Regions from separate parts of the Arthrobacter sp. D1-29 genome, predicted to be linked through region 2. Evidence: predicted binding sites of a transcription regulator. Region 2 holds the regulator's gene; the other holds the start of a gene.
What was found. Region 2 encodes LexA, which represses DNA repair genes until DNA is damaged. Its sites were predicted from a motif close to TCGAACANNTGTTCGA; they were not measured.

Region 1: M1E17_RS13670 (DUF6504 family protein) is a predicted target of LexA. The motif match lies at 8,530-8,545, and genes of this name have one in related genera.

What each region holds. Positions count from the first base shown of each region.
Region 1 covers NZ_CP096383.1:3,034,080-3,050,153, forward strand. Annotated here, with positions in the region: gene pdxS (pyridoxal 5'-phosphate synthase lyase subunit PdxS) at 222-1,148, opposite strand; gene pgsA (phosphatidylinositol phosphate synthase) at 1,294-1,917, opposite strand; gene M1E17_RS13655 (HIT family protein) at 1,907-2,494, opposite strand; gene thrS (threonine--tRNA ligase) at 2,515-4,524, opposite strand; gene M1E17_RS13665 (DNA polymerase III subunit alpha) at 4,641-8,129, opposite strand; gene M1E17_RS13670 (DUF6504 family protein) at 8,126-8,467, opposite strand; gene M1E17_RS13675 (hypothetical protein) at 8,627-9,016, shown strand; gene M1E17_RS13680 (chorismate mutase) at 9,077-9,397, opposite strand; gene M1E17_RS13685 (VOC family protein) at 9,417-9,839, shown strand; gene M1E17_RS13690 (SOS response-associated peptidase) at 9,866-10,597, opposite strand; gene M1E17_RS13695 (mycoredoxin) at 10,731-10,988, shown strand; gene M1E17_RS13700 (FG-GAP-like repeat-containing protein) at 11,022-13,160, opposite strand; gene M1E17_RS13705 (hypothetical protein) at 13,325-13,468, opposite strand; gene M1E17_RS13710 (hypothetical protein) at 13,913-14,467, shown strand; gene M1E17_RS13715 (SRPBCC family protein) at 15,063-15,497, opposite strand; gene M1E17_RS13720 (alpha/beta fold hydrolase) at 15,665-15,907, shown strand.
Region 2 covers NZ_CP096383.1:1,710,508-1,726,581, reverse strand. Annotated here, with positions in the region: gene rpmI (50S ribosomal protein L35) at 1-184, opposite strand, end outside; gene infC (translation initiation factor IF-3) at 302-1,357, opposite strand; gene M1E17_RS08020 (DUF1844 domain-containing protein) at 1,741-2,127, shown strand; gene M1E17_RS08015 (MFS transporter) at 2,286-3,662, opposite strand; gene M1E17_RS08010 (SseB family protein) at 3,720-4,616, opposite strand; gene priA (bifunctional 1-(5-phosphoribosyl)-5-((5-phosphoribosylamino)methylideneamino)imidazole-4-carboxamide isomerase/phosphoribosylanthranilate isomerase PriA) at 4,626-5,372, opposite strand; gene M1E17_RS08000 (hypothetical protein) at 5,419-5,577, opposite strand; gene hisH (imidazole glycerol phosphate synthase subunit HisH) at 5,578-6,330, opposite strand; gene hisB (imidazoleglycerol-phosphate dehydratase HisB) at 6,327-6,953, opposite strand; gene M1E17_RS07985 (histidinol-phosphate transaminase) at 7,022-8,140, opposite strand; gene M1E17_RS07980 (LysM peptidoglycan-binding domain-containing protein) at 8,253-8,669, opposite strand; gene lexA (transcriptional repressor LexA) at 9,002-9,757, shown strand; gene M1E17_RS07970 (ATP-dependent DNA helicase) at 9,924-11,987, opposite strand; gene hflX (GTPase HflX) at 11,980-13,548, opposite strand; gene M1E17_RS07960 (class I SAM-dependent methyltransferase) at 13,982-14,596, shown strand; gene dapF (diaminopimelate epimerase) at 14,577-15,521, opposite strand; gene miaA (tRNA (adenosine(37)-N6)-dimethylallyltransferase MiaA) at 15,653-16,074, opposite strand, start outside.

The sequences.
Region 1 (16,074 bases), 1.3 Mb from region 2:
ACTTAAAGAAGTACGACGCCGGTCCCCCACCATAAGAGGTGAGGAACCGGCGTCGTACTTCAGAAGCAAACGCCCCTTGGCGAGGGGCGGTGTTATCCGGCAGCGCGCGTAAAAGGGGCCCCGCGCCGCAAGCAGCTACGTAGCTGCCGACAACGCGCGGGGAATAGCGCGCCGAGGATGACGCCGTCCGGCGCCCCCAAGGCGACTAAAGAGGGCGGAAGTTACCAGCCGCGCTCGGCCAGGCGGTGTGGCTGCGGGATCTCGTCAACATTGATGCCCACCATGGCCTCGCCCAGGCCGCGGGAGGCCTTGGCGATGACGTCCGGGTCATCGAAGAACGTGGTGGCCTTGACCACGGCGGCGGCGCGTTGGGCCGGGTTGCCGGACTTGAAGATGCCCGAGCCGACGAACACGCCGTCGGCGCCGAGCTGCATCATCATCGCAGCATCTGCCGGGGTGGCGATGCCGCCGGCGGTGAACAGCACCACCGGAAGCTTGCCCGTGAGCGCCACTTCCTTGACCAATTCGTACGGCGCCTGCAGTTCCTTCGCGGCAACGTACAGCTCGTCCTCGGGCAGCGAGGAGAGCCGGCGGAGCTCGGCACGGATCTGGCGCATGTGCGTGGTGGCGTTGGAAACATCGCCGGTGCCGGCCTCGCCCTTGGACCGGATCATCGCCGCGCCCTCGTTGATCCGGCGCAGCGCCTCACCAAGGTTGGTGGCACCACAGACGAAGGGAACGGTGAATTCCCACTTGTCGATGTGGTTGGCGTAGTCGGCCGGGGTGAGGACCTCGGACTCGTCAATGTAGTCAACGCCCAGGGACTGCAGGATCTGGGCCTCAACAAAGTGGCCGATCCGGGCCTTGGCCATGACCGGCACGGACACGGCCTCGATGATCTTGTCGATCATGTCCGGATCCGACATCCGGGAAACGCCGCCCTGGGCGCGGATATCAGCCGGCACGCGTTCCAGCGCCATCACTGCAACGGCACCGGCGTCTTCGGCGATGCGGGCCTGCTCGACGTTGACGACGTCCATGATGACGCCGCCCTTGAGCATCTCAGCCATGCCGCGCTTGACGCGCTTGCTGCCCGTGACGCTGTTCACGGACGAACCGGCTTCGCTGCTTACATCAGGTGTAGACACAAAAACCCCTATGGGTAGATAGATGACCTTCGCCGGGCGTGAAAGCGGCATCAAGCTGCCGAAATGAACACGCTCCGGGTTGCCGGATCCATTGACCGGGCAGTTCCAATACTAGTCCCACGGCGGCCAGAGGGCTTAATCACGCTTAATCCGAGGGGGCACTCTCGGCCAGGGCCTGGCGGTGAACTCCCACTATCCGCTGCACCACGGTGACCAGGCTGGCCACGGCCAGCAGGCCCAGTGTCACCAGCAGCACGACACTTGGCAGGCCGAGGCCCGTAAACCCTGTAACAACCAGCACCGAGACGAGCCTTTCAGCCCGTTCGGCAATACCCACGTTGGCCGTGAACCCCAGCGATTCTGCCTTGGCCCTGGCGTAGGAAACCACCATGCCAAGGACCAGGCAGATCACGGCCGCGGCGCCAATGGCGAAATCGGCGCCACCGGTAAAGAACCAGATGGACAGGCCGGCAAACAGGGCACCGTCGGCGATCCTGTCCAGCGTGGAGTCCAGGAAGTTGCCCCATCGGCCCCCGGAGTCGCGCATCCTTGCCATGATGCCGTCCAGCACATCGGAAAAGACGAAGGCGGTAATGAACAGGGTCCCCCACCACAGCTGGCCCAGAGGGTAAAAGACCAGGGCGCCAACCACCACGCCGGCCGTTCCAACCACCGTGACGGCATCAGCAGAGACGCCGATTTTCAGCAGCCAGCGGGCAAGCGGAGTGAACAGCGCCGTAAAAAAACCCCGCGCGTGCCTATTCAGCATCCGTCTCCCCGGGCCAGGCCTGGGCAACCTGCTGGCGGACCTCATCCAGCGTCTGCGTGATGGCCTTGGTCTGGGCGATGATGGGGAAAAAGTTGCCGTCCCCGCCCCACCGCGGAACGATGTGCTGGTGAAGGTGGGCGGCGATTCCTGCCCCGCCCACAACACCCTGGTTGATGCCGATATTGAAGCCGCCGGGGTTCGCCACTTTGCGCAGGACCTTCATGGCCGTCTGGGTCAGCTCGGCGAATTCCCCGGTCTCTTCGAGCGTAAGGTCCGTGTAGTCGGGAACGTGGCGGTAGGGGCAAACCAGCAGGTGGCCGGGATTGTAGGGGAAGAGGTTCAGTACCACATAGCAGGTTTTCCCCCGGTAAACGATGAGGGCTTCCTCGTCGGTCCGGCTCGGCCCTACGCAGAACGGGCAGTCGTTCTGGTCCTTGAACTGGTGCTGGCCGCCCTTGATGTAGGCCATCCGGTGCGGAGTCCACAGGCGCTGGAAAGCATCCGGAACGCCGGCGAGATCAAAATCGTCGGTGACGCCGGAATCCCCTGGATACCCCGCCCCTGTATTCTCCTGCACCGTCTCTGTGTCCGTTTCCGCTAGCTGGTCCGGTTACGGACGGCTTCTGTGATCCGCTTGACCGCTTCGGCCACCGGCACGCCGTTGTCCTGGCTACCGTCGCGGAAACGGAAGGACACCGCTCCGGCGTCGGCGTCGTCACCACCGGCGATCAGGACAAACGGGATCTTGTCCTTGCTTGCCGTGCGGATCTTCTTGGGGAACCTGTCCGAGGAGATGTCCACCTCGGCGCGGATGCCCGCCGCCTTAAGCTGATCGACGACGTCGAACATGTAGTCATTGAAGGTCTCGGCCACCGGGATGCCCACTACCTGCACGGGAGCAAGCCAGGCGGGGAACGCTCCGGCGTAGTGCTCGGTGAGGACACCCATGAAGCGTTCGATCGAGCCGAAAAGGGCCCGGTGGATCATCACGGGGCGCTGGCGGGTGCCGTCGGCCGCCTGGAATTCCAGTTCGAACCGTTCCGGGAGGTTGAAGTCCAGCTGGATAGTGGACATCTGCCAGGTGCGGCCCAGGGCGTCCTTCGCCTGCACTGAGATTTTCGGGCCGTAGAAGGCAGCTCCGCCCGGATCCGGCACCAGTTCAAGGCCTGATTCCTGCGCGACTTCGGCGAGGGTGTTCGTCGCTTCTTCCCAGGCGGCGTCGTCACCCACATACTTTTCGGGGTCCTTGGTGGACAGCTCGAGGTAGAAGTCGTTCAGGCCGTAGTCCTGGAGCAGGCCCAGCACAAAGTTCAGGGTCTTGGTGAGCTCGTCCTTCATCTGCTCGCGGGTGCAGTAGATGTGGGCGTCGTCCTGGGTCATGCCCCGCACACGCGTGAGTCCGTGGACCACACCGGACTTTTCGTACCGGTAGACGGAGCCAAATTCGAAGAGCCGCAGGGGAAGTTCACGGTAGGAACGGCCACGCGAGCGGAAGATCAGGTTGTGCATGGGGCAGTTCATCGGCTTCAGGTAGTAGTCCTGAGCCGGCTTGCGGACGGTTCCGTCAGCGTTGAGTTCCTCATCCACCCGCATGGGCGGGAACATGCCGTCCTTGTACCAGTCGAGGTGGCCCGATACCTCGTACAGGTGGCCCTTGGTGATGTGCGGCGTGTAGACGAACTCGTAGCCGGCGTCCACGTGGCGCTGCCGCGAGTAGTCCTCCATCTCCTTGCGGATGATGCCGCCCTTGGGGTGGAAGACAGGCAGGCCGGAACCAAGTTCATCCGGGAACGAGAACAGATCCAGCTCCACGCCTAGCTTGCGGTGATCGCGCCGTTCCGCTTCGGCAATCCGTTCCTGGTAGGCCTTCAGCTCGTCCTTGGTGGGCCAGGCGGTGCCGTAGATCCGCTGCAGCTGCTGGTTTTTCTGGTTGCCCAGCCAGTAGGCGGAGGAGGAACGGGTCAGTGCGAACGCGTTGGAAATAAGTTTGGTGTTGGGCAGGTGCGGGCCCCGGCAGAGGTCGCACCAGACGCTGTCACCGCTTTTCCGGTCCACGTTGTCGTAGATGGTAATGTCCCCGGCGCCGACTTCAACGTTGACGCCTTCGCCCGCTTCAGCGGCCTCGTTCTTTTTGCCCAGCAGTTCCAGCTTGTAAGGTTCGTTCTTCATGGCCTCACGGGCCTCGTCCTCGCTGACCACGCGGCGGACGAATTTCTGGTTCTGGTTGACGATCTTGAGCATCATCTTTTCGAGGGTTTTCAGGTCCTCCGGCGTGAACGGCTCGGCCACGTCAAAGTCGAAGTAGAAACCGTCAGTGATGTAGGGCCCGATGCCCAGCTTGGCATCCGGGCGCAGCTGCTGGACAGCCTGGGCCATGACGTGGGCCGTGGAGTGGCGGAGCACGTTTAGTCCGTCGGGGGAACCAATGGTGACGGCCTGGATGTCTGCACCTTCGGGCAGTTCCTGGTCCAGGTCTTTCAACTCGCCGTTGACACGGGCTACAACGACGTCGCGACGCTCAAAGAAGAGTTCCGCCCCGGTTGTCCCGGTAGTCACCTTGGTCTCTTCGCCATCGACGATGAGGGTGATCTGCTGGGCATCTGACACGGGTGTCTCCTATTCAAAGTTAAGGCTTCATAGCTTGTGGCATACGGGGACCACAGCCAGCCACCGTCAATGCTATCGGTTTCCAGAGGGGCCGACCAACGGGACGCGCGGCCCGCTCAGCCGCCCATCCCCGTAATGGCAAGGCTCCTGTTGATTCCGTCCAACGGATGCGGGACGTCGGTGGTCTCCGGGCTGGACTGCGGGAAGGGCAGGGTTTCAACCCTGCTCAGGTCCCAGGCCATGCTGGCACTCAGGCTGATTCCCCGCGGACCAGTCCGCCGGGTGGTTCCCCGGATGAGGAGCAGCCTGGTCCCGAACAGCAGCAGTCCGGCCTGTTCCTGCGCCTCATGGAAGAAGACGGAGTCAACGCAACCCGTGCCGTCGTCGATACTGATGAAAACCACGCGCCGGCCGCCGCGCATGGGGGGTGTCTGGGTGGCGATGCGTACTCCGGCCACCAGCACTTCAGTTCCATTGCGCAGGCCCAGCAGTTTATCCGCGGTGGTGACGCCGAGCCGGTCAAGCATGGGACGGTGGCTGTCCATCAGGTGCCCGCTGACATCTATAGCCATCAGATCAAGTTCCGCGCGTACGTTGTCCACCAGCGTGGGCGCGGGCAAGCCCGGTTTGACGTTCCGCAGTTCCACGTCGCCCAGCGGCAGGGCCAACTGCCCCTCGATGACCTCGATACCCTTCCGGGCAGCACCAGTGGATTGAAGCTTTTGGAGGTGGTGGACCAGGTCCGCGCGGTTGGCGCTCCCACCGGACTCCAGGTGCAGGGAATCAAAGGCCCCAAGCTGGGCGAGCCTCCTGATGCTTGGTTTGCTAAGCCGGGACCGTGTCCTGAGGTCCGCCAGGGAATCATAGGGCTGGCCGGCAACGATCCGTTTGAGTTCAGCCCCGGATACGCCGTAAATCCCTTTCAGGCTCAGCCTGATCCCCAGCTTGCCCCGGTCCGGCCCCTCGGTGACCCGTTCCACCCTGTATTCCGCCTGGCTGCGGTTGATGTCCAACGGCAGAATGGGGATGCCCAGCCTGCGGGCCTCTGCCACCAGGAGGCGTTTGGGGTACATGCCAGGATCGTGCTCCCACAATCCGGCCAGGAACGCCTCGGGGTGGTGGGCCTTTAGCCAGGCAGACTGGTAAGTGGGCACGGCGAACGCCGCTCCGTGAGCCTTGCAGAAACCGAAACTTCCAAAGGATTTCAGGGTTCCCCAGACTTTGTCCACGACCTCCGGGGCATACCCGCTGGCGCGGGCTTCCCGGCGGAAGAATTCCTCCACTTGAGGCTCAAGGGCCTCGTTGCCAAGTGCGCGGCGGAATTCGTCGGCCCGGGCCAGGCCGCAGCCCGTCATGACATCGAAGGTCTTCAGGATCTGTTCGTGGAATACGGTGACGCCGTGCGTTTCCTGAAGCACGGGTTTCAGGTCAGGGTGCGGATAGACTTCCGGCGCGAACCCGTGCCGGTGCTCCAGGAACGGCCGCACCATGTCCGACTTCATGGGTCCGGGCCGGAAAAGTGAAATATCGATGATGAGGTCGTTGAAGTCGCGCGGCGCCATCTTGCCCACCAGCTCACGCTGGCCAGGGGATTCGATCTGGAAACAGCCCAGCGTGTGCGTGCTGCGGATCAGCTCATACGTTGGCTCATCATCAAGCGGCACGGCGTTGAGGTTGATGTGGCCATTCTCGGCAATGTAATCAGGCCCGGAACCATCAGGACCGGAGGGGTGGGCTCCGGCGGCGACCACCTCTGCCTTGGAGGGGTGGATTCGGATGACTTCCCTGACCGCAAAGGCCATGGCACTCTGCATCCTGACCCCCAGGACGTCGAGCTTGAGCATGCCCATGGGATCCATGTCGTGTTTGTCGAACTGGCTCATGGGCAGCCCCAGCCCGCTGGGCTGGACAGGGGTCCGGTCAAGCAGGGTGGCGTCGCCCAGGATCACTCCGCAGGGGTGCATGGAAATATGGCGGGGCAGCCGGTCCAGCCGCTCAGTGAGGTCCACGAGCAGGTCCAGTTGCTGGTTTTCGGCAAATCCCCGTTGTTCCACCCGCCCTGCGAACTCCCGGAGTTCCGGCTTTTCGGCGAGCGCCTCGCGGAACTTCCGGGCAGAAAAGCGCCACAGCTGTTTGGCGATCTCCCCCACATCGCCATCGTCCATGCCCAGCGCCATCCCCGCATCACGGACCGCACCGCGGGCACGGTATCCGTTCTGCATGCTCATGAGCGTGACGCGCTCCGAGCCAAAGCGTTCAAAGATCTTCCGGTAGACGTTGTGCCGCTCAGCGCTTTCGACGTCGATATCGATGTCAGGAAGGGTACCCCTGTCACGGGACAGGAACCGTTCAAAGACGAGGTCGTGCTGGAGGGGGTTCACCTGGCTGATATCAATCAGGTAATTGACCAGGCTTGAAGCGCCAGACCCGCGGGCCGCAGCCCTGACTCCCATGTCCAGGATCATCCTGGAAACCTCAGCCACTGTGAGGAAGTAAGAGGAGAAACCAAGGTTCTGGATGATTCCCAGTTCGTGGTCGAGGCGACGGCGCATCTCCTGTTCGGCAGTACCGGAAATTCCCGGGAACCGCCTGCCGATCCCGGCCTCACACCGCTGGACAAGTTCAACCTGGGGGTCCTGGTCTATGCCGATGATTGATGTTTCGGGCACCACCGGCTGCTTCCAGCCCATATCCGTCACCGGGTCAATCCGGCACAGATCGGCGAGCGCCTCGGTCTGCGTCATCAGCTGTTTGAGGTCAGCAGCGCCGTACCCTGCGGCGTGGATGATCTCCCTGGCCAACAGGAGCATCTGCCCTGACGTTTTCAGCCAGCCCTGGCCGTTGGGCTGGAGCAGGGGTTCGGCGGCAAGCTCAGGAAGAGACTTTAGGGTCCGAGCAGAATCCAGCACGTCAGCCGTGGCGGCGCCATCCTCGGCGCAGTAGCGCACAGCGTTGGTGATAACCGCCGGAACGTGGTGCTCCTCTGCGAGTTTGAGCATTCGTACTGCATGGGCGGTGCTCAACGGTGAGCCGGGGGCGCTGAGCTGGGAGACAACCTCGGCCACTATTGTTCCTGCCGGCATGGCTTCCAGCCAGCGTTTAAACAGGGTGCGCGGACGCAGGTAACGCCGTCCGCCGATGGCCAGTCCGACGTCGGAATCGGGTCCGATCAGGACCGTGAGTACTGGCTTGAGGGTCAGTGGGTCCAAGGTCCGGGATGCGAGCTCTGCCCGGGTGACTGCCACAGGCACCACTCCCCCGGCCTTTCCGGAAGTGCGGGCATGGGCATCCGAGACCAGCCGGCACAAGGCCCGGTAGCCCGCTCCCCGGTTGTTTCCGCGGGCCAGCACCACCACCCGGCCAGCAACCTGGGTGCGGTGGTCGCCGTCGTCGTCAAGGACCGCAAGGTCAACACCCACTATGGGGTCTATCCCGGCAGCCATGCAGGCTTTGAGGTGTTTGATGGTGCCATACAGGCCGTCCCTGTCAGTACAGGCGAGCGCAGTGGCACCATCTGCGGCGGCAACCTGGGCAAGTTCATCAGGCCAGGAAACGCCGTAGTGGGCGCTAAAGGCGGTGGAAACGTGGAGGTGCGTGAAAGTCATGCTGTTCTGGGCTGGATTCCGTGATGGATTCGCAGCAGCCTCCAGCGGCCGCTGCCGACGTGCCTGGTCAGATCAAGGGTGAGGGGCTCACCGGGAGGGCTGCCGCCCGAAGCATCTGGGTTGTCTGCAGCCAGAACCTGGACCCGCCAAATTTCATGGTCCACCAGGCCTGGCCCGCTTCCCAGCGGCGCACGCTTTTCCTCGGCCCACCACTGCCTGCGTTCGTACCATCGAACAGGTTCCGCGCACACCGTATATTGGCGCCCTGCCCATTGAAGCTGCAGCGGCTGGCCGGAAGGGGTGCAGGTAACGTCAACGGATTCGCTGAACATGCCCATGGCGCCTCCCTGGAAACGGAGCTGTCACTTGGCTGTAAAAGTACTCAGCCAAGGACAGCTGTTCGAATACATATTCGAACAATTCAAGTCTACGCCGGTGCCCAGACAAAACCTAGACAGGGGTGGACGGACGGGGCAGCAGGGGAGCAGGATGGTGCCATGACCACCAATGACGCACTCCTCAAGCACGTAAGCATCAAGGCCCAAGACTCCACGCTTGTGGCCACTTTTGATATAGACGGCAATATCCCGGGATCGGGTGCTTATGTGGTGGGGCTCATGGCGGCCGATCCCGACTATTCATCACAAAGACGGCTCGGCATTGAGTTCATGAACGGGGAGGCTATTGCCTGCTACTCGTTCAGCCATGACCAGGGCATCGAAGAGAACTATGATCTCAGTGGTGTCACCCACTCCGGCAACACCATCACCGGCAGCTTTCCCTTGGACGTTATCCATGGGCTGGGCAAGGGCCACATTATGTCAGCCTTCAGCGAGGCCGACGGGCGGGAGTTCCAGTCCGGAGTCCCCGTTGAGGAAGCGATCTAGGGAAGCGCTCTAAAGCGACTGAAGCCTCCCGGGAGCGTAGAGACGCTCCCAGGGTCAGCTTCAGCTGTTTCCTTTGTGGACCTTCATTTCGAGTTCGATGAAGCCCGTGATCATGGCACGGTACGTCGATTCCACAATGTCAGGATCGATGTCCTTCTTTTCCGCGGCTAAACGGACGTGTTCGATGATCCTCTCGACGCGGCCGGGAGCGCGCACTTCAGCGTCGTCCCCCTTCAGCGTTCCCGCGATCCGGATCAGGCGTTCCCGACGGGCAATCAGGCCCACGATCTGCTCGTCCACTTCATCGACTGCAATGCGGACTGCCGCAAGCTGTTCCTTGTCGGCCAAAGCATCTTTGTCGCTTCCTTGAGTTATCTCCATCACATGACAGTATCGAAGCATGCAGCCAAGAGTCGACTTCATCTCACTGGGCGTTCGCAGCGTCGCAGAGTCCCGCCGCTTTTATGTGGAGGGACTTGGCTGGCCGGTCCGTAAGGAAATTCCAGGTGACGTGCTGTTTATCCAGGTTAACCATGGGCTGACGCTGTCCCTTTGGGATGCCGGGCAAATGCAGGCGGAGGCCGGGGTGAGTCCTCCGGGGCCGGTCCCCCACATCACCCTCAGCCACAATCTGGCCAGCCCTGAGGACGTGGACCGGGTCATGGGCGAGGCAGCCGCTGCCGGTGCCGTGATCGTTGCGGAGCCAGTCACGCAGCCCTGGGGCGGGTACAGCGGCTATTTCGCGGATCCGGACGGGTTTCGCTGGGAGGTTGCGTACAACCCCACTTGGTCAGTGGACGACGCCGGCAGCGTCACCATCTAGGGAACCGTCGCCTTTCGCGGGTGCTGCTAAAACAATGCCTCCACGGGCTGGATGAGCTCCGGTGAGTTGTTGCGCACGTTTCCCACGTCCCGGCCCACCGACTCCACGTGCCAGTCGGCAGCGACGCCCTTCACCCCGGCGCGGACCAGGTCCACCAGGCCAGCGGGGTCCTGGGCGTGCGGGTCGAGCCAGGACTCCATGGTGGCCTTATCCATCGGCAGCGGCACCCGGTCATGCAGGGCGGTGAGCTTGCCAAATACTGTTGACTCGGCCCCGGGCGGCGGAGTGTCCGCGGTCAGGATGGAGGTAGAGAGCATCCACTGGCCGGGCTCCCCTTCCGCCTTATACGGATCCTTCCACCATTCGTACAGCCCGGCAAACACCAGTCCCGCGCTGTTTCCGGGGTGCACGTAATACGGTTGCTTCGCCTTGCCTGCGCCCTGCTTCCATTCGTAATAGCCGTCAGCAGGAACGGCGCAGCGCCTGGACTTCATCGCTTTGCGGAATGCCGGCTTTTCCAGCACCGTCTCGCTCCGGGCATTGATCATCCTGGCTCCGATGCCGGGATCCTTCGCCCACGACGGAACCAGCCCCCAGCGTGCCACATGCAGCTGCCGCACCGGGCCGCCGTCGATAAGCCGCTCCAGGACGATGGGCACATCATCGGTTGGCGCCACGTTCCAGGAGGGCGGAAGGTGCACCTCTTCCTCAAGCCCGGCTTCAAACTCTGCCAGCAGGTCACCCACCGCACGTGCCATCACATAGCGTCCACACATGGCTCCAGCATGCCATGGCCCCTGGCACTGTCATACGCCGGCGCGAGCGCGGGGAATAGCGGCGGGCAGGATACCGTTGAGAGGAATGAACCCCTTCAACGCATAGGAGAACTCTGTGGACTTCACCCCCGAATCCGGCACCATCACCATGTTTTCCACCACCTGGTGCGGCTACTGCAACCGGCTCAAGAAGCAGCTGGACGCGCAGGGCATCGGCTACACGGAAATTAACATCGAGGAAGTCGATGGGACAGCCGAACTCGTGGAGCAGATCAACGGCGGCAACCGCACCGTACCCACCGTGCTTTTCCCGGACGGCACAGCAGCCACCAACCCGTCTGCTGCCGAAGTCAAAAGCCGTCTCGCCGCATAGGCTTTTGAAGCTGCTTTGACCATGGTCATGCGGCTAAATGATCATGGTCATGACGTTCCAGCCGGAGCCGACCAACGTGCGCGGTAGCCATCCGCCGGAGCCGTTGCCCGGGTAAAGCCACAGGGCCCCTCCCGTGTCACGGCTCAGGATGTCCACGTTGCCGTCCCCGTTGAAGTCGCCCGGCCCCACCATCGCCGTCATGACATTCCAGCCGGAGCCGACAGCGTAACCCGCGTCGGCAACGGAGTATCCGGTGCCCGCATAGAGGTAAAGAGCGCCTCCAGTGTCGCGGGCAAGCAGATCCGCCAAGCCGTCACCGCTGAAGTCGCCCGGGCCTGCCATCGCCGTCATGATGTTCCAGCCGGAACCAATGATGCTCTGGCCACGCCACCAGCCTCGCCCATCGCCGTCATAGTGGAACAGCTGACCATCCGAGTCCCGGGCCACGACGTCGGCTCTTCCATCATGGTCCAGATCGCCAATGGCGGTGATCTCCTTCATGACGTTCCATCCCGAGCCAGCTTGGGACCGGGCCATCCAGCCACCCTTACCGTTTCCGGGGTACAACCACAAATTTCCGTTGGAGTCGCGGGCCAACAGATCTGGCTTACTGTCACCGTTGAAGTCCCCTGGAGCTACGACCGAGGTCATGACGTTCCAGCCCTGGCCCACTTGCACCCGCGCTTGCCAACCACCGCTGCCATTGCCCGGATACAGCCACAAGGCACCATCACCATCGCGGGAAAGGACGTCAGGGTTTCCATCGCCGTTAAAATCATGGGTGAGCTGGCGAGGGGCGATGCTGATCGTTTGAGTCGGGCTAATGGCGTCAGGGCTGTAACCATTGCTGGCTGAGATGCGGAACGTAAAGGTCCCGGACGTTGTGGGGACTCCTGCCAGTACGCCCTTCGCTAAAAGGGATAAGCCGGGCGGCAGCGAACCACTGGCAACTGTGAAACTCGGAGTAAGCGAACCCGTAGCCTTGTACAGGTGTTCATAACGGACGCCCACCCTGCCACCTGGCGGTGGCACAGAAGCCGTGAGTATCGGGGCCACGTTCTTGCCGTCGACAACGACTATCCCGCTGGACAGCTCGTCAGACCAGGACAAGAAGCGGACGTAGATCCTGTTCCTTTTCGAATCCACTGCCATTCGACCGGGCATGCTGAGCTCCTGGAGGACACCCGAGGCGTTGGTTGCACCGTCGAAGACCCTAATGCTCCCGGCGTAGTATTCAGCTACGTAGACCTTGCCGGTGGTCTCGTTTACGGCGAGGGCGGGTGGGAAATTACCAGTTGGAACCGTTACCAAAGTGTTCAAGCTGGCGTCCAGAATGGTCATGCTGAAATTGTTCAGGGCATAGACCTTGTTGTTCGTGCGATTTACAACCACTTCCCTGGGACTGGTGTCACCGCCTGTTGGGATGCTTGTTGTCGACCGGGTAGCGCCATCAATGGCTACGATCGTCTGCGCTTTAGCGCAGGTCACATACACCGTGTTGGTGGTGTCGTTGATTGCCAAACCATGAGTGCCCGAGCAAACCGGGACGGTGGTAATGGCGTTTGTAGCCCCGTCCAGGACCGTCACCTGATTGCTGAGAGGTGTGACGCTGTAGATTTTGTTGGTCTTCTCATTGACGGCGACAGGCTTGTCGCTGAGGGCTACAGAGGAGCCCGCCACTGGGAAGGATGTCGCGACATCGGTGGCGCCGTCAATGACAGTAAGGCCGTTAGGGCCGCCATTTGAGACGTACACCTTGTTGGTTACTTCGTTCACAGCTACGGCAGAAGGGTTGCCAGGCAGGGGCACCGTCTTGGTAGTACCGGTGACAGCGTCGATGACGCTCAATGAGGAAGAACCGGAATTCGCAACGTAGACCTTATTCGTGACCTCGTTCACTGCCAGGTGTCGTGGCCTTGTTCCGACCGGAATTATCTTTACTGACTTTGTGGCCATGTCTACTGCAGTCACAGTGTTGAACTGTTCGCTAGTGACGAAGATCGTGTTCGTCGTTTCGTTCACTGCCGGCGCGTATGGCGCCGGAATCTTGATGCGGTCCGCGATCATGTCCGCATGTGCGCGTACGGGAGCGACGCCGACCAGAACCGTCGCGGCTATGGCCGCAGCAGCCAGAACGGCAGAGATTCGGTAGCCAAAACCACGGGAAGACAACGTGGAAAAACCCTGACGAGCCAAAGGCTCAACCCCCAAAAATCCAGCGCGCGACCATCGCAGCAATCAGCGAAGTTTACAGCCAGCAGCCCGGGGACTTTCAACAAGCCAGAATATTTCGGATCGGGAGAGACAAGCGCCTTCTATCTGAGCCGTCCTGCACGTCACGACAAGCGCCGGAACTCCCCCGACGGGAGCTGGACATGCAGCGGCAGGACCATCTGGAAATGAGTCACGCCGACCGGTTCACTGAGCAGTTCGTTGATCGAGCTCTGCCCCTCCAGTTCACCGGATGCTTCTCTTTCCATGTATCCGACCCTATGTGCCCGTCGGTGCCCTGAATCCCAAGACACGCAATTGGGCTCCATCGAGCACTCGGCAGCCAGGAGGATGTCATACTCAGCGCATGCCCAGCCTTGAGCGAGACCGGGATCTGGCCCCCACGACGGCCAGAGCGGCACACCCTGGACGATCGCCGCTCTGTGCATCATGGCTGCGGGTGTGCAGCTGTTGAGCCGCCACCGCGGGACTATTGCTGGCTTGGTGGGCGGGCCGTGCTACCTCGTCCAAGCTAATGGTCCCTCACAACCGGACCCTGTGACCCCGTTAAGGCCCGGCTGTGACCGTCCATGAGAGGTACGTCCAGGGGAGATTCTCCGCAAAGGGTGTCCCGCCCGATGTTAGGGAGACATACTGATTCTTGACCAGACGGGCGGCAGGGCAGTCTGGTATGACATCAATGACGGGGGATCATGATGAAATACGCACGCACCTTAGCGGCAGTGGCGATGTTGCTCGGGTTTGCCCTGTCCGGGTGTCAGACCGCCGGAGGGTCACCTCCGGCGGGAGCTCCCGCTGCTGTGCCCAGCGGATCCCCGTCCGAGTTCGCCGTGATCATCCAGGCTGCCGTCGAGGATCGCAACGGCACCGCACTCGACACACTTCCAGCTCCGCGCCTAGCAGATGAGCAGGCCACGGACGCCTACCTCTCCAAGCGCGCACGGGATTTGCCTGCGGTGACGCGGTCGAAGGCCGGATTCAAGTCATCTGGTTTCTGGTACACGTCCTTTTCTACGAAGGTAACCGTGGACTCCATCAATGTGAGCGGATCGGAAGCGGTCATCCAATTCACGGAATTAACGGAGGAATACCTCGGATCGGCTGCGAATGGCCCGAGCAACGTCCCATCCGGCTACTCGTTACCGCAGACCGCGACGTTCCGGACATCCACGGATGGCTGGCAGCTAGACAGCATCGCCCCTTCCAAGCCCGGGTTCGGCTTGCCGATGTCCATCGTCGCAGATTGAGGACCGCATTTGGACGCACCCGTTGTGAAATCCCTACAGGACATATTGGCACCGAAGATTAGGCGGCTCTGCTACTACCATTTACAACCTGATTATCGGTGTGCTTACGCTCCTGGCCCAGACAGTCATCGCAAATCTGGCCCTTATGTCTCTGGTCATAGTCGTCCTGGCGAGTCAGGTGATTTCTTATGACGGAATAGGCTCATTCATTGTCTGGGGGCTTGCGGCAATGATCCTCCCCGCCATGGCAGTCTGCCTTGCCCTCGTCTTAGGGCTCCCCGTTCGGCTTATCCCACCTGTGCGCCGGTGGTGAATCAGGAACGGGGAAATCAGTGTGGCCGGCACCCTCGCCGGCTGGGGCCTTACCGTCTATGCGTTTCTGTCTGGCAAAGAAGAGTCCGGGACCGAAGAGGGCATCCATTACACGGTCCACGTCCCTAATTGGGATGCACTCCTGTGGGGCTGTGGGCTGCTCGCGTTCTTCACAACCCACCTCTGGATTCCAGCCAGATGGCGACGACGGGCCCGCTAGGCCCGATGCGTGCCGTCTTGGAGACCAGAAGCGTGCAGCTGAGCTGGCATGGTCTCGGGCTCTTTAGGCTCCGCTGCTCTCGATGACGGCCTTAACGCGTTCGACGTACTGCTGGCAGAAAAGCTTGTGGTGGTATTCGTAGTGGCTGAGATAAGCGGCCTCTCCTGGGGGCAAGGAAAAGTGCTCCCCATGCTCAAGGATGGTTGCGCCATTGTCGGTATCCTGCAAAGTGTTACGGCCTCGCGACGTTGGATCTGTGTGCCCAATGGGCCTGGTAATCGCTATTTCATAGGGGATCTCGTGGACCACTTCAATAGCCGACACGCGCTCTACACCGTTGCGTACTTCGATGAAGACTTGAATCTCTCCGGCCCCGTTGAAAGGTGGTGTGCTGAACCCCCGCACTATTTCTGGATCAACCAGGACTCCGTTTTCCGCTGGTTTGATGAGATCCCAGACCTGTTGCCGTGGAGCGTCGATCACTGCAGACGCGGACACGTAATGAACGGAAGTTTCAGATGGGGACCGCATTGGCTGACGGCGCTTAAACAAAGGACTCATGGCGCGAGCATGGCATCCGAACAAGTCACCAGCAAACCACCACACCGCAGCAACGCGGCTCGAGTCCTGTTGTCAGGCTGGTTACCGGATGCCAATATGCGTAGGTGGACGCAGTTACAGTGTCCGGCCTGAAAGTCACCTACCGGCGTGTGGGATCGGGCGATCCGCTCGTCCTTCTCCATGGCGGCTTTGGATTCGACAGCCGATCCTGGGGCCCGCAGCTCGACGCCCTCGATGACGAGTTCGATGTCGTCGCTTGGGACGCTCCAGGCTGCGGAGGATCCGACGATCCGCCCGAGTCCTTCTCCATGGAACACTATGCCAACAGCCTGGCCGAGTTGAGGTGAGGACGTTCCTTCGTTCGCTCAGCAGCCCTATCTGACCTTGGCCATCTGCGCTTCTTGCTCCATACCAAGCGCATCGCATGTCGCCGCGACGAGCAGAACCAGGACTGCATTAGCCATTAGCCCCGGCCAACTCGTCGGATTGGACGAGGAAAACCACATAATCTTCC
Region 2 (16,074 bases):
GCATCTTCCGGATGACCTTGGCGTCGCCCTTGAAGACGATCTTGTCGCCGGCAAGGCGACGGGTCAGCCTGGAGGACTTGTGCTCGAGGTAGTGGCGGCGGTTGGCCTGCTGACGGCGCAGCTTGCCGCTGCCTGTCAGCTTGAAGCGCTTCTTAGCACCACTGTGGGTCTTCATCTTCGGCATGGGAACCGATCTCCTTACGTATCCACAGACATTGTCTGCAGCTCTTTCGTGCAGCCGCCCCTGCGGGCGGCATGCTGGTTGCTTACTGCGGGAGGACAAACCTCCTGCAGCTTTGAACTAGGTGGTCTTCTTGCCGGCCGGCTTCGGACCCGCTTTAGGGGCGGGCCTGGCTGCAGGCTTCGGGGCTGCAGGCCTGGCAACCGGCTTCGGCGGCGAGGGAACTGCGGCTGGCTTCGGTGCAGCGGGGGCCGGAGCTGCCGACGCGGGCGTCTCAGCGGCCGCAGCGGGCTTTGCTGCTTCCGCAGGCTTGGCCGCAGGGGCCGGTGCCTTGGCGGCGGCCGGCGCAGCCTTGGGAGCCTCGCGCCTGGGAGCGGCGGCCTTGGGAGCCGCCTGCTGGGGCGCTTCCTGCCGTGACGTTTCCTGCCGGGGCGCGTCCTGCGTGGCGGCTTCCTTGACGGGAACCTCCGCAACAGGGGCCTCAGCGGGGGCGGCCTCAGCGGCGGCTGCAGCCTCGGTCTCCGGCGCTTCGGTTTCCGGTTCCGTCGTGATGGCGAAACCTTCCGGCAGAAGATCTGCCAGCGACTGCGTCAGGGGTGCCTGGTCGTCGCCGGAAACGTCGATTCGTCCGCCCGATGCCCTGACTTCGTTCTGCGCCTTCGCTTCGGCACGCTGGGTTGCCCGGCGTGCCTCTGCCTTGGCTTCGGCCTTGTTCTTGAGCGGCCCCACAACCATCACCATGTTGCGGCCATCGATGCGCGGGCTGGATTCAACAACGCCAACCTCGGCGACGTCATCCGCAAAGCGCTGGAGCAGGCGGATGCCCATCTCCGGACGCTGCTGCTCACGGCCGCGGAACTGGATCATGGCCTTGACCTTGTCACCGGCGCCGAGGAAGCGCAGTGCATGCCCGCGCTTGGTCTCGTAGTCATGGGTGTCGATCTTCAGGCGGAAGCGGATTTCCTTCAGAACCGTGTTGGTCTGGTTCTTCCGGGCTTCACGTGCCTTGACGGCGGCCTCGTACTTGTACTTGCCGAAGTCCATCAGCTTGCACACCGGAGGCTTTGCCTGAGGTGCTACTTCAACGAGATCAAGATCGGACTCGGCAGCCAAACGCAGGGCATCATCAATACGGACGATTCCTACCTGTTCACCTGCAGGGCCGACCAGCCGCACCTCGGGGACGCGGATACGCTCATTGATTCTTGGCTCGCTAATGTTAAAGCTCCTGTGATTGTTGTGGTATTCCACCGGCAAATAGAGAAGGCCCCCAACTGCCGGAGCAATCGAAGGCCTCGAAGATCGGATGTGACAGCCTCTCCTGAGACTGCACGCATGTCCCCGGGCGTATGCCTGGGTTGATGCCCGACCAAGTACCCGGCAACCTTGCTTCCCAGAAACTGCTTGACGGGAAATCGGCTGGCGCGGGTGGGAGAGAACTCCGCTTGCAAACTGCATGCCATTCTACAGAAAAAATCCCGACCAACGCATCTTGGCGCCGGTGGGACCTTACATAGCAAAATAACGACATTCAGTCGGTCTGTGACAAGCTTACCAGTATGAGCACCCCAGACAGTAATTCATACGTTTTCGCCCCCGCCGACGCCGCCGACGACGTGAGCCAGCAAATCCGGGACATCTCCGAAGTGCCCGCCATCGAGGTCATCACCACAGCCGCAGTTCACCTCATGAGTGCTGCTGCCGTGAAGCTGGGGCTGGCTGCGGAGGACAACGCCGAGGAACTCAAGGACCTGGACGAGGCCCGGAAGCTCATCACGGCTCTCGCTGGACTGGTGACGGCGGCAGCACCCGAGATCGGCTCCCAGCATGCCGGTCCCTTGCGCGACGGCCTCCGGTCCCTGCAGCTCGCGTTCCGCGAGGAATCCATCATCCCGGACGCCCCGGGCAAAGGCCCGGGCGAGAAATACACCGGCGCCGTCAACTAAACGGTTCCAATTCAATAGCCAATCACGACGGCGGCGGCGGGCGGACCATGACGGTCCACCCGCCGTCGTCGTTAAGTAAACAACTGAGTGCAGCGCTGAAGATCGGATGCTGGCAACGCTGTATGTTCCTCCAGTGCGGCTCCGGTGCGGTCCCTGGGTCAGGCGGAAGCCACCCGGCGCCGCCTGCGTGCCTGCAGGAGCATTCCGATGAGGCACAGCGCCACTCCGGCCACGCCGACTGATACAAACCCTCCTGATGAACCCACGCCGTCGATAAAGACCCCTGCAAGGGGCGCGCCCAGCGCAACGCCTGCGGTCAGGGCGGAGCCGTACCAGCCCATCGCCTCGCCCCGGCGCCGCTCGTCCACCAGCTCTGCCACCTTTTCGGAGGCCGCGGACAGGACCGGGGCGCAGAGGAGGCCCGGCAGGATGGACAGGAGGGCCAGGGTCCAGGTGTCATGGGCGAATCCCAGCGGAATGGTCAGGGCAGCCATCCCAAGCAACAGCACGATGGGAGAGACAGGGCGGTGCATGGCACCATAGATCACCCCGCCCACCACCGAGGCCGCGCACCAGAACAGGAAAACGATCCCGATCTCCGCCTGGTGGCCGCCGATTTCAAGGGCTGCCACGATCCCAACGTCAGTGCCGCTCAGGACCATGCCGGCGCCGGCAGCCACGGCGAAGAGCGAGGCTACCGTGGCCGTAAACCAGGTGAAGTTGTGCGCCACCTTGTGCCGGAGCCCTGACTGCCCCCCGGCCGCCGGCTGCTTTCCGGCCGTTCCCTTGGATCCGCCACTGACTCCGGCCCGTTCGGCCGGTGCCAGATCTGGAGCTGCTTTCTGAAGGTGGGCAGGGGCTGCTGCCACCACTGCAGCTTCGGCCGCGCGTTGCTGATCGGCCGCGCGTTGCTGATCAGCTGCACGGTGCTGATCGGCCTCCCGGGTGCCGACGGGGGTTCGCGTGGGTGGGTTGAACCACATCAGGAACAACCCGGCCAAGGATGTTGATATGCCCACGACGGTGAGCCCCAGTACAGTGAAGCCGCTGGTTGCCACCACGGCTCCGGCGGCCGGGCCGATCATAAACACCATTTCAGTGGTGATCGCATCCAGGGCAAAGGCTGTGCGGCGCTGGTCGCCGTCGGCCAGGATTCCGAGTGACTGACGCACCACACTGAAGATCGGAAGGGTGAGCAGTCCTCCGACGAAAACCAGCGGCAGCAACCACTCATAGGAAACATGGGGAACAACTGACCAGATCACAGTTTCAGACACCACGGAAGGGATGAGGGCTTTACGCAGGCCCACGATGTCAACGCGGCGGCCGCGCCACGGGGCTCCCACGGCGATGCCGATGGTCATCACCGCCGCCGCAGCTCCGGCCGCGGCATAGCCTTTATCCAGGGTGAGGACAATGTGCAGGGTCAGCAGCACGCCTGCGGCTGAATGGGGTATACGGGCAATCATGCCGACCAGCAGCAGCCGCCTGATGGGCCGCACCGCCAACAGATCCCGGTACAGAGCGAAATTCACGAAAAAATCCTTTTGGTCTGCCGACGGCAGCCAGGGGATCTCCCCGCTGACCGTCAGCTAGTGTGCTGCGCGCCTTAACTTGATTTCGATGGAGTCAACCCGCTCACCAAACAATACATTCCGGGACCACGCCGCCTGGAGGTCCGCCACCAGCTCCCGCACGGCCGCAGCGTCAAGGCCATCCTCGAGGTACAGCACCACCTGCAGCTCTGGCCCGGACCCTCCGCCGGACAGTTCGGCTCCCGCGCGTGTGGTTGTGGCGATGCCTGCCCCTGGCAGGAGCCCCACACGGCGCACAGCAGGAAAGGCGGCCGCGGCCTCGGAAAGTTCCGCGGCGAGGGCTTCGTCAGCGTAGGAAGGAACCCAGTCACGCTGCTGCGCCAGTGCCCACACCGCCGGCCGGCGCACCACAAAGGTGACGTCCGAGCCCGGGTCAAGGACCAGGAGTTCGGCACCTTCCGCCACTGCGGACAGGGCAGCACGGGCCGCATATACGGCCACGGGCCGCGCCTCCGGGTGCCAGGCGGCCAGTGCTTGCGCCGACGTAAAAGCCGGCAGGGCCGTCCTGCCGTCGGCAGCCCTGAGAGTTACCAGCGCCATGTCGGCCTGCTTGTCTGCCGACAAACCATCCACTGCCTGCGCTTCTTCAGCGAGCTGGGCAATGATGGGGATAAAGACCCTGGCGGTGGCAAGGGAAGCCACCACTGACGCTTCATCGCCGCTGCCGTCCAGGAGTCCCCGGACCGCGGCGACGTAGCCGGCGTCGGGAGCTCCGTCGTCGTCCTCGAAGCTGTGGATCTTGGCATCGTCCCCAGCCAGGCTCCGGCCCTCCCAGGGCTGGCCGGCGGAATCGGTGGATCCGCCCGCGCCGGCAAGGGCTGCGGCTATGTGCCCGGGGAGGTGGCGCTGTGCCGGACTGCTGCCAGCGGTCTGACCGTTGCTGCTGGAGTCCACGGGGTTTGCCTAGCGGCGGCCGGCGACGTCGAGTGCCTCGGGCAGGGTGAAGGCCCCCGCGTACAGGGCCTTGCCAACGATGGCCCCTTCCACGCCCAGCGGAACCAGCGAGCGAAGGACCTTCAGGTCGTCCAGGCTGGAGATGCCGCCGGATGCCACCACAGGCTTACCCGTCTTTTCCACCATCTGGCGCAACAGCTCAACATTGGGCCCCTGCAGCGTGCCATCCTTCGTAACATCCGTCACGACGTAGCGTGAGCACCCAGCCTCTTCAAGCCTGCCCAGGACCTCCCAAAGGTCCCCGCCTTCCTTTGTCCAGCCCCTGCCTGCCAGGGTGGTCCCGCGGACATCAAGGCCGACGGCGATCCGGTCGCCGAAGCGGTCAATGGCCCGGCGGGTCCAGTCAGGGTTTTCCAACGCCGCAGTACCAAGGTTCACCCGTGCCACACCCAGGTCCAGGGCCGCCTCCAGTGACTCGTCGTCCCGAAGTCCGCCTGAGAGCTCCACATGGATGTCCAGCCGGCCCACCACCTCGCGGAGCAGTTCTGCATTCGAACCACGGCCGAACGCCGCGTCGAGGTCCACGAGGTGCACCCATTCGGCGCCTTGCTCCTGCCAGTTCAGGGCCGCCTCCAGCGGTGTGCCGTAACTGGTTTCGCTGCCTGCCTCGCCTTGCACCAACCGGACGGCCTGGCCGTTTACGACGTCGACGGCTGGCAGCAGTTCAAGAACCGGCAGATCATGTGCGGTGGTCATCTCAAGTCCTCAGTGTGGGGGGCAGGAAAGGGGTTTGGCAGTGGTGCTAGGTGGCGGGCAGGGAAAGGAGGTAGGCGGTCAGAAGTGACATGCCCGCAAGGATGTAGAAGCAGATCTGGGTCCAGAGGGGTTTGTGCTGCTGCCTGAAGGACAGGGCTCCGCCCACGAGGAGCCCCGCGAGGCCCATCAGGAGGATGGACCACATTTAGGCTGATCCGTCTTGTTGTGCTGGTCCGTCTTGCCGCGCAGGCTTGCGGAGTCCGTCCACCCAGTTGCGCAGGAGACGTGCCCCGGCGTCGCCGGACTTTTCCGGGTGGAACTGGGTGGCACAGAGCGGCCCGTTCTCCACCGCGGCGATGAAGGGGGCACCGTGCTCGGACCACGTCACCAGCGGCGCCGCCATCCGCGGCTGCACCACGTCGAAGTTCCATTCCTGGACGCCGTACGAGTGGACAAAGTAGAAGCGCTCCTCCTCCACACCGGCGAAGAGCCTCGATCCTTCCGGAACCTTCACGGTATTCCAGCCCATGTGCGGCACCACGTCGGCGGGGAGGAGCTCCACTTTCCCCGGCCACTCCCCCATGCCTTCAGCTTCAGTTCCATGCTCAACGCCGGCTTCGAACAGGACCTGCAGGCCCACGCAAATGCCCAGGACGGGCCGGCCACCGGCGACACGCCTGCCAATCAGGCGGATGCCATCAACGGCCTTCAATTCCCGCATGACGGTCTCAAAGGCGCCGACGCCGGGCACCACCAGGCCGTCGGCATTGAGCACGTCCTGCGGTTTGGCGCTGAGGATGACCTCTGCTCCTGCGCGTTCGAGCGCGCGCACCGCAGAGCGGATGTTCCCGGAGCCGTAGTCCAGCACCGTAACGGTGGGCTTGCCTTCGGGCGACGCGGGCTTGATCAACAACTCCGGATCGATCACGGCACCGTCACGAAGAATCTGCCCGCTCACAGCGCACCCTTGGTGGAAGGAATTCCCTCCACGCGCGGATCAGGCTCGACAGCTGCGCGCAGCGCCCGGGCGAATGCCTTGAACTGCGCTTCCACGATGTGGTGCGGGTCCCGGCCGGCAATGACGTTCATGTGGAGGCAAATGCCGGCGTGAAGCGTGATCGCCTCAAACACGTGGCGTGTGAGCGAGCCGGTGAAGTGGCCGCCGATCAGGTGATATTCCTGTCCCGCCGGCTCACCGCCGTGCACCAGGTACGGACGTCCGGAAACGTCCACCACCGCGTGCGCCAGCGCCTCATCCAGCGGCACCGTGGCTTCACCAAAGCGGCGGATCCCGGCCTTGTTGCCCAGTGCCGTGCGAAGGACCTCGCCGAAAGTGATGGCCACGTCCTCTACCGTGTGGTGCACGTCGATGTGGATGTCACCGGTTGCCTTGACTGTCATGTCGATGAGGGAGTGCTTGCACAGCGCCGTCAGCATGTGGTCATAGAACGGGACCGATGTGTCGATGTCCGAAACGCCGGTTCCGTCAAGGTTGATCTCCACGAGCACTGACGATTCACTGGTGGCGCGCTCCATGCTGGCGGTCCGGCCCTGGGCAGCGTTCGATCCGGTGGAACTCATGGTCATATGTCCTTTTCGGAAGGAGTACGGGAATTCTTGCAGGCGACTAAAGCGCCTCTATATCAAGTTTAGGCGGGGAGTTTGGCCTGGCTGGCCAGGATGCTTTCCAGGGAGGTCAGGAACGCTGTGGTCTCGCTCTCAGTGCCTGCGGTGACACGCAGATGGCCGGGGATGCCGACGTCCCTGATCAGCACGCCGGCGTCCAGCAGTTCCTGCCAGACAGCATGGGGCCGTTCCAGTCCCCCGAAAAAGACGTAGTTGGAATCAGAGGCGGCCGGCGTCAGGCCCATCCTGGTCAGCTCGGCGACGATCCGGTCCCGCTGTTTCTTGATGTCCTCAACGTCTGCCATAAGTGCCTCGCGGTGGCGGAGGGCTGCGAGGGCGGTGGCCTGGGTGACGGCCGACAGGTGGTACGGCAACCGCACCAGCCGGAGGGCATCTGTCACTTCGGGCGCCGCGGCCATGTAGCCCAGGCGAGCGCCTGCCAGTGCAAAGGCCTTGCTCATGGTCCTGGTGACAATAAGGCGTTCCCGGCCGGGCAGCAGCGTCAGGGCACTGGGAGTACCGTCATGGGCAAACTCGTGGTAGGCCTCGTCAACGATAACTATGGTCTGGCTGGCCTCACCCGCGGAGTACACCGCCTCCACCACATCCAGGCCAAGGCCGGTGCCGGTGGGGTTGTTGGGTGAGCAGAGGAAAACAATGTTTGGCTGGAGTTCCTTGACCTGCAGGGCGGCCGATTCCGCGCTCAGCCCATAGCCTTCAGCGCGCTGGCCCACAATGTACTCAGTGTCAGTACCGCTGGCCAGCAGCGGGTACATGGAATACGTGGGCGGGAACCCGAGGGCCTTGCGTCCCGGGCCACCGAAGGCCTGAAGGACCTGCTGGAGCACTTCATTCGAGCCGTTCGCCGCCCAGATGTTGGTGGAGTTCAGGCCGTGGCCCAGGTATTCAGCCAGGGCCTCCCGGAGTTCGCTGAATTCGCGGTCCGGGTAGCGGTTCAAACCGGCAGCGGCTTCCGTCACGGCTTCAGTGATGGCGGCGCGCACGTCCGCGGGAACACCATGGGTGTTTTCGTTCACGTTCAGCAGGATGGGCACATCCAGTTGCGGGGCACCGTAAGGGGTCAGCCCGCGGAGGTTGCTCCGGAGGGGAAGACGGTTCAGACGCTCTAGCTGGTCATTCACCTGAACAGTTTAGTGCCCATGCTGGTGCCCGGAAAATGTGACAGCCTGCCGGCTGTCCGCAATTCAGGGGAAGGCACTGGCTGCCGAGGGACGTCATGAGCTGTGGATCCTGCTATTTGGTAGGGACGAACAGCTGCTGCCCCGGCACAACGGTCCCCGCGCTGAGGTTGTTGAGTTGAACGATATCCGCGATGACATCCCGGGGATCACGATCCGGCGCAACTGTGGCGGCGATACCCCACAACGACTCCCCGCCCTGAACGGTAACTGACACCGTGGGCGTCAGGGCCAGGCCGGCGGTGGAGTCTGCCGCCTTCGCCGGGGCGTTAAGAAAGCCCACCAGGGACAGCAGCAGCGCAGCCAGGAGGATGAGGGGAATACCAATGAGCACGATCCGCCCCCGGCGCGTGAGCCGGAGCGGCGGCAGGGGTTCCTTACGGGGCTGCGATTCCGCATCCAGCAGGGACGTGAGCTGCTGGACGGAGACGAGCTGCGGATGGCGAGCCTGTGAAGCGGATATAGCTGACATGAAATGAGCCCTCCTGGACCATACTGTGCTGCCCGGAGTGTTCTATTCGTTCCTGCGGCCCGGGTGGGCCGTCATCTGCCGATCCGAGTATTCGAATACCGCAGGCAACGAATAGAACACATGTTCGAACTTTGCCTTCTCAGTTTTAGCACTTATCAACGAACATTGTCGAGACTCGCTAGAACAAATGTTTGAAAAAGCGTTGCGGCTGCCCTACGTTTGGATCAAAGAACAACCACTCCTGTAGTTGATCAGCAGGGTCTGACAATCCAGGCCGGAGGTTCCGGCACCCGCGGCCGGACACCCGGGGCAACGGAAAGGCATTGGCGAATATGGCAGCACCAGCCGCCGACGGCAGGGCGACCCAGAGGGGTCGGCAGCCCCAGAGGGTCCCGAAGGGGCTTACAGCACGCCAGAAAAAGATCCTGGAAACAATTCAGCGCTCGGTCAATGACAACGGGTATCCGCCATCCATGCGCGAGATCGGCGACACCGTGGGCCTGGCAAGCCTGTCCAGCGTCACGCACCAGTTGTCGCAGCTCGAGAAACTGGGCTACCTGCGGCGCGATCCCAAGCGGCCACGGGCCATGGAGGTCCTGATGCCGCTCACCCTGGACGGCGGCACGGCCAAACCGGCGGGATCAGCATCGGCCAAGCCTCCGGTTTTGCGCAGCGTTGATGGCGGGACGGTTATGGATCTGCCCACTGCCATGGACACCGCCATGGTGCCCCTTGTAGGCCGGATCGCAGCCGGTGGCCCGATTCTTGCCGACCAGCTGGTTGAGGACGTCATGCCGCTGCCGCGTCAGCTGGTGGGCCAGGGCGAACTGTTCATGCTGCGGGTTGCCGGGGACTCAATGGTTGACGCTGCGATCTGCGACGGCGATTGGGTAGTTGTCCGGCGCCAGGCGGACGCCGCCAACGGCGATATTGTCGCAGCCCTGCTGGACGACGAAGCCACGGTGAAGACTTTCCGCCAGCGGGACGGCCACACGTGGCTTCTCCCACAGAACACCCAGTACGAGCCCATTCTCGGAGACCACGCCACCATCATGGGCAAGGTCGTCTCAGTTTTGCGCTCTCTGTAGCAGCGCATCCCTGAGCAGCCGCCCGTCCTGGTCGGGGCGGGCCGCTTGGAGGAGACCCCGCTAGTCCTTGCGCCCGCCTGGCAGGGCGGGCAACCGGCCGGCCCCAGCGGCTCGCCCGTCATCTGGGCCGGCCTCCAAACGCGCCAGATACCATCCCGGGCTTCGGTCAGGTCCGTGGGCTTTCCTTGGCCAGTCTTTCAAGGGCGGCGAAAGCTATCTTGCGGTCTGTCGTCGGCCAGAAGGGGGGCAGCGCAGCCCGAAGGAAACCGGCATAACGCTCGGTTGCCAGCCGGGAATCGAGCACCGCCACCACACCCTTGTCTCCCGTGGATCGGATCAACCTGCCGGCCCCCTGGGCCAGGCGGATGGCGGCGTGTGTCGCGGAGACAGCCATAAATCCGTTTCCGCCCGCCTGGGCTACGGCACGTGAACGTGCCGTCATCAGCGGATCGTCCGGCCGCGGGAACGGTATCCGGTCAATAACCACGAGCCGGCAGGATCCGCCCGGGACATCAACTCCCTGCCACAGGGACATCGTTCCGAAGAGGCAGGTATCGGGCTCGTCGGCGAACTGCTTAACCAGGGCTGTCATGGTGGAATCACCCTGGCAGAGGATGCTGAGGCCGAGCCGTGGCCTCAACGCTTCTGCGGCCTCTTCGGCCGCGCGGCGTGATGAGAAGAGGCAGAGGGCGCCGCCTCCGGAAGCGCGGATCAGCGCTTCGAGTTCATCCAGCGCCTCCGGCGCGGCACCCCGGCCCGGTTTGGGCAGGTGCCCGGCAACGTAGAGGATCCCCTGTTTTGGATAGTCAAAGGGGGACCCTACGTCCACTCCTGTCCAGCTGGGAGCACCCTCCCCTATCAGCCCCAGTCCCCCGGCCGTCGGCTCGAAGGCGGACCCGATGGCGAGCGTGGCTGACGTGAGCACAACGGTATGGCCGGCAAAGAGTCCTTCGCGCAGCTTGCCGGCAACACTGAGCGGGGCGATGTTGACCAAAACCGGTGCACTTTCATCAGGCTGTGAATAGCCCTGCTGGGGATCAAACGAGCTGGCGCGCGAAAACCACACCACTTCACGGTTGTCCTTCGCCGCAATGAGCCGTTCGCAAAGTTCAAGAATCAGCAGGAGCCGGGACCGGGCAAGCTGCCGCCCGCCGTCGGCCGTTGTACTGCTGTCCCCTTTTGAATCCGACAGGGCTGCCCGGCAAGCCTCACGGAGCTGGTCAACGCAGTCCAGCTGTTCATCGTTCAGGCCGTTCGGGAGCAGCCCGTTGGGGACGCCGGCCAGGGCAACTTCAAGATTGGCGGCCGCCGCATTCAGGGCATCGACAGTGATGGCAGTGTGCTTACGGGCACCGGCTGCGGCAGCGTGAACCATGGCAACGGAAAGCTGCCCCGATACTGCGCCGGTAACGCGGTCCTGGAGTTCGTGGGCCTCATCCACCACCACCACGTCGTATTCGGGCAGGACGGCCAGTCCTTCGAAAGCACTGACTGCCAACATGGCGTGATTCGTCACCACGACGTCGGCCTCGGCAGCGTCCTGGCGCGCCAGTTCGCTGAAGCACTCCGCTGCCAGGGGGCATTTCTGCGCCCCCAGGCACTCCATCGAGGTGACGGACACCTGACGCCAGGCGCGATCGGTGACGCCGGGAAGCAGCTCGTCACGGTCACCCGTGGCAGTCTTTTCCGCCCACTCACGCAGGCGCACCACTTCCTTGCCCAGCTGGGATGCCGGACCGCCCAGGGCTGCGGCGAAGTGCGGCACACTGGTGTCCTCGCCGAGGGAGAAGAGCTGGCCTTCGGCGGGCTCTTCCGAAGGGAACCCACCTTCGAGCTTGTGCCGGCACACGTAGTTGGAACGTCCCTTGACCAACGCCACCTTGACCGGGCGGTCCAGGGCGGGCGTGATGGTCTTGAGCAGGCGGGGCAGGTCACGGCCCACGATCTGGGTCTGCAGTGCCAGGGTTGCGGTGGAGACCAGGGTGGGCTTGCTACTCACCAGGGAATGCGCGATGAGCGGGATGAGGTACGCCAGCGACTTCCCGGTGCCGGTTCCGGCCTGGACCAGGAGATGGTCGCCGGTTTCGATGGCCCGTGCCACCTGACGGGCCATCTCATGCTGGCCTGTCCGGCTTTGCCCTCCCATGCCGGCAACGGCGCGGTCGAGGAGTTCTATCACGAACTCCTCGCCGGCCGTTTCCGAAATATCCCCCGCCACCAGCTCAGTCATTGCTGGTGAATGATTCCAGTTCAGCCGCGAGGCCTTCACGGACCATCACCACAGCACGGGTGCCGTCCTCACCGTGATCCAGGCTCAGGATCTCGGCGTCGGTCTCGTGCAGTTTGCTGATCAGGTCACCCCGGTTGTACGGGATGAGGAGCTCCAGCTTGACGCTGGGGCGCGGAATGGCGTCACTGATGGCTTTGAGCAGCTCAGCGATCCCCTCGCCGGTCCGCGCAGAGACAACCACATGGCGGGGTTCACGCTGTTTAAGGCGCTCCACCACAAAGGGATCGGCGGCGTCGGCCTTATTGAGCACGATGATTTCAGGTACCTTGCGGGCATCCACCTCGCTGAAGACCTTCCGGACCGCCGCGATCTGGCCTTCCGGATCCGGGTGCGAGACGTCCACAACGTGCAGGATCAGGTCTGCGTCCGCCACCTCCTCCAGCGTGGAACGGAACGCCTCCACCAGCTGAGTCGGAAGCGAGCGGACGAAGCCGACAGTATCGGCCAGGGTGTAGCCCAGCCCGTCTGCGGTTTCGGCCTTGCGCACCGTGGGATCCAGCGTGGCGAAGAGAGCATTTTCCACGAGGACGCCGGCATCGGTCAGCCTGTTCAGCAGGGATGACTTTCCGGCATTGGTGTACCCGGCGATAGCAACGGACGGGACAGAATTCCGACGCCGGTTGGCCCGTTTGGTTTCCCGCGCAGGCTTCATGGCGCTGATCTCACGCCGCAGTTTGGCCATGCGGGTCCTGATTCGGCGGCGGTCCAGTTCGATCTTCGTCTCGCCGGGACCGCGCGAGCCCATGCCGGCACCGGCCCCACCCACCTGGCCACCGGCCTGGCGGGACATCGATTCGCCCCAGCCACGCAGGCGCGGCAGGAGGTATTCGAGCTGGGCGAGTTCCACCTGGGCTTTGCCCTCGCGGCTCTTCGCATGTTGGGCGAAGATGTCCAGGATCAGCGCCGTACGGTCAATGACCTTAACCTTGACGATGTCTTCCAGGCCACGGCGCTGTGACGGGGCCAGCTCGGCGTCCACCACCACAGTGTCCGCGCCGGTGGCCATCACGACGTCCTTGAGCTCAAGCGCCTTTCCGGAGCCCAGGAAAGTCCCTGGATCTGGTTTGGCACGGCGCTGCACCAGGCCATCCAAGACCTCCGAGCCGGCGGTTTCAGCCAACGCGGCAAGTTCACGGAGGGAATTCTCGGCATCAGCCAGGGTCCCTTCCGTCCAGAGCCCGGCCAGTACCACCCGCTCCAGCCGGAGCTGCCGGTACTCGACCTCGGTGACGTCTTCGAGTTCTGTCGACAGGCCCGCCACACGCCGGAGCGCCCGGCGTTCCTCGAGGTCCTGCTGGTCGCCGTCGTAGCTGGTGTGCTCTTCGTCCAGACGCGATATTGCCTGGGCTTTGCCAAAAACGGCCTTCGTGTCGCCGTCTGCGGGAGCGGCGTTCCTGGCCGGTACATCCTTGGAGAGAATCCGGTCGATGACAGCTTGTATTTCCTCAGGACTCATGTCCTGGGCTGCTGGATCGGATCCGGTGTTGGGCTGGCTGGTCATGTTCTCCTTTGAAGATTCGGCATTTCCAGAATAGTGCCGATCACTGGTGAGTGGTGAAGTATTCGCGCTGGGCTGACGGCATACAGTCATCCTTGCCTCCTGGTCTGCTGCGCTGCCTGGCAAAGCGGCCGCGCACAGCGTGGGTTCCACGTCCGTGAACGTGGGCGTTATGGGAAGGACGCCGGCAACGACAGGATTGGACCAGCAGGAAGGCTGATTCTTTCGAGTAATGCCCGGCGTTTAAACAGGCACGGCAGGCCTGCGTGTTGCGCAGTTGCGGAAGGCTGACACCTGCATCGCTGCGGGACTTGGCTGCGGGACGGGATGAAACCCGTGCCGGCTACTCGAAGATCAAGAACATGCGTTCCAGATTAGCAGAACCTTGCGGCAGCGGTTTCCCATACGCCCCTGCGGCCAACTAATCTGGCCAGTTATGGAGTCCGCACACTATTTCAGCGCATCGCCCGCCGGGCCTTTCACCCGCAAACCGCTTACTGTGGAACTCGCCGGGGAGACGCGCAGGCTGCAGACTTCCGCGGGGATTTTCAGCCCGGAGGGTATCGATAAGGGAACTGCCGTGCTGCTCGCCGAAGTTCCGGCTCCCTCGCCCACAGGCAATCTCCTGGACATCGGCTGCGGATGGGGCCCGATAGCACTCACAATGGCTCTCCGTGCCCCGCACGCGCACGTTTATGCAGTGGACGTGAATGAACGCTGCATCACCCTGACGAACGAAAACGCCCGGATCCTTGGCCTGGACAATGTCACTGCCACCACGCCGGAAGGCGTGGACGCCGATGTGCGCTTCGATACAATCTGGTCCAATCCGCCCATCCGCATTGGTAAAGACGAACTCCATTCGCTGCTGAAGCTCTGGCTCCCGCGGCTGGCGCCAGGCGGCTCGGCCTGGCTGGTGGTCCAGAAAAACCTGGGCTCGGACTCCCTTCAGCGCTGGCTGTCCACAGAGCTTGATGAATCGTTCACGGTCAGCCGTGAGTCCACGTCCAAGTCCTTCCGGATCCTGCGTGTCAGGAAAGCGTCCCGCTAGCTACGATCACGGCCGGTCCGCTGAGTTCTACGTGCTCGTGCCCGCCCGGTCCGATAAAGAACTTAACGCCGACGACGCCCCCGGGCACCTTGACGTTCCAGGTGTCAGGCGCCTCGGCTCCGGCCCAGTGCCTGATGGCCACCGCGGCGGCGCAGGCGCCAGTGCCGCAGGATTGTGTTTCGCCTACACCCCGTTCGTGGACGCGCATGGTCACCATGCCCACGCCGTTATGAACCAGGGGTTCGGCGGGGACGACGAACTCAACGTTGGTCCCGTTTGCAGGCACCGGATCAACGCGGGGAGGCGTGAAAAGCCGGGTTGCCTCAAGCTCCGAGAATTCAGCAAGCGCAACGACAGTATGCGGGTTGCCCATGCTGACTGAGAGGGCAGGCCGGGGTACATCGAGGCCGTCGGCGCTGACCAGGGAATCCATGGCCTTGGCGGTGGCATCCCCCGGAAAAATGAACTCCCACGGGCCCATGTCAACGGCGTAGCCATTTCCCGTCCGGACCACGGTCTTGACGCCACCGCGTGTTCCGATGGTCAGTGCGCCGCCTTCGGGCAGGTCCACCAGGCCCTCGGCCAGGAGGAAGTGCACAAAGACACGGACCCCGTTGCCGCACATCTCGGACAGCGAACCGTCGCCGTTGCGGTAATCCATGAACCACTCGGCGTCAGGGGCTTGGGCCAGCAGTTCCCTGCCTTCGGGGAGGAACCGTGAGGGCACGGCCCGGATCAGTCCGTCGCCCCCGATGCCACGGTGCCTGTCGCACAGGGTGGCCACCTGGTCCGGATCGATTGCTTGGACGCCCTCGGGATCGGCGATCAGTACAAAGTCGTTGCCGGTGCCATGGCCCTTGGAGAACCGCAGTCCGCCCAGTGAGCTGAGGGCGGGCTGAGTGGTCTCGGAAAGGGTTGCGTCCATAGTCCAAGGTTACCGGCCACGGAGGGACCCCAGACAATCCAGCCCCCGCCGCTGAGTTTTTGTCCAGATGTGGCGACTTCGCGCGACTGCAACCCGCCGTAAATGGACAAAAACTCCGAGCACGTCAGGGGTCAGGTGCCCGGTTGTGTCTTGACGATGTGGACGGCCTTGGGCAGAAGCTCAGGATCCTGCCAGTCCAGCCAGCTGATCCGGGGATCGGCCCGGAACCACGTGAGTTGGCGCCTGGCGAACTGCCGGGTGGCCACGATGGTTTCCTCCGTTGCCTCCTCCACGGTGGCTTCGTCGTCGAGCACCTTGAGGAACTGGGAGTATCCCAATGCCCGAGGAGCGGTCTTTCCGCGGCGCAGGCCAGCCGCATCGAGCCGGCGCACCTCGTCGAGCAGCCCTCCCTCCACCATTCCGTGGACCCGCCGGGCAAGCCTGTCACGAAGCACCTCCCTGTCCACAGCCAGTCCGATCTGGACAGCCGGCTGGAAGTACTCGCGCTGGGGCATAAACGAGCTGAAGGGCCTGCCCGTCAGTTGGTGGACCT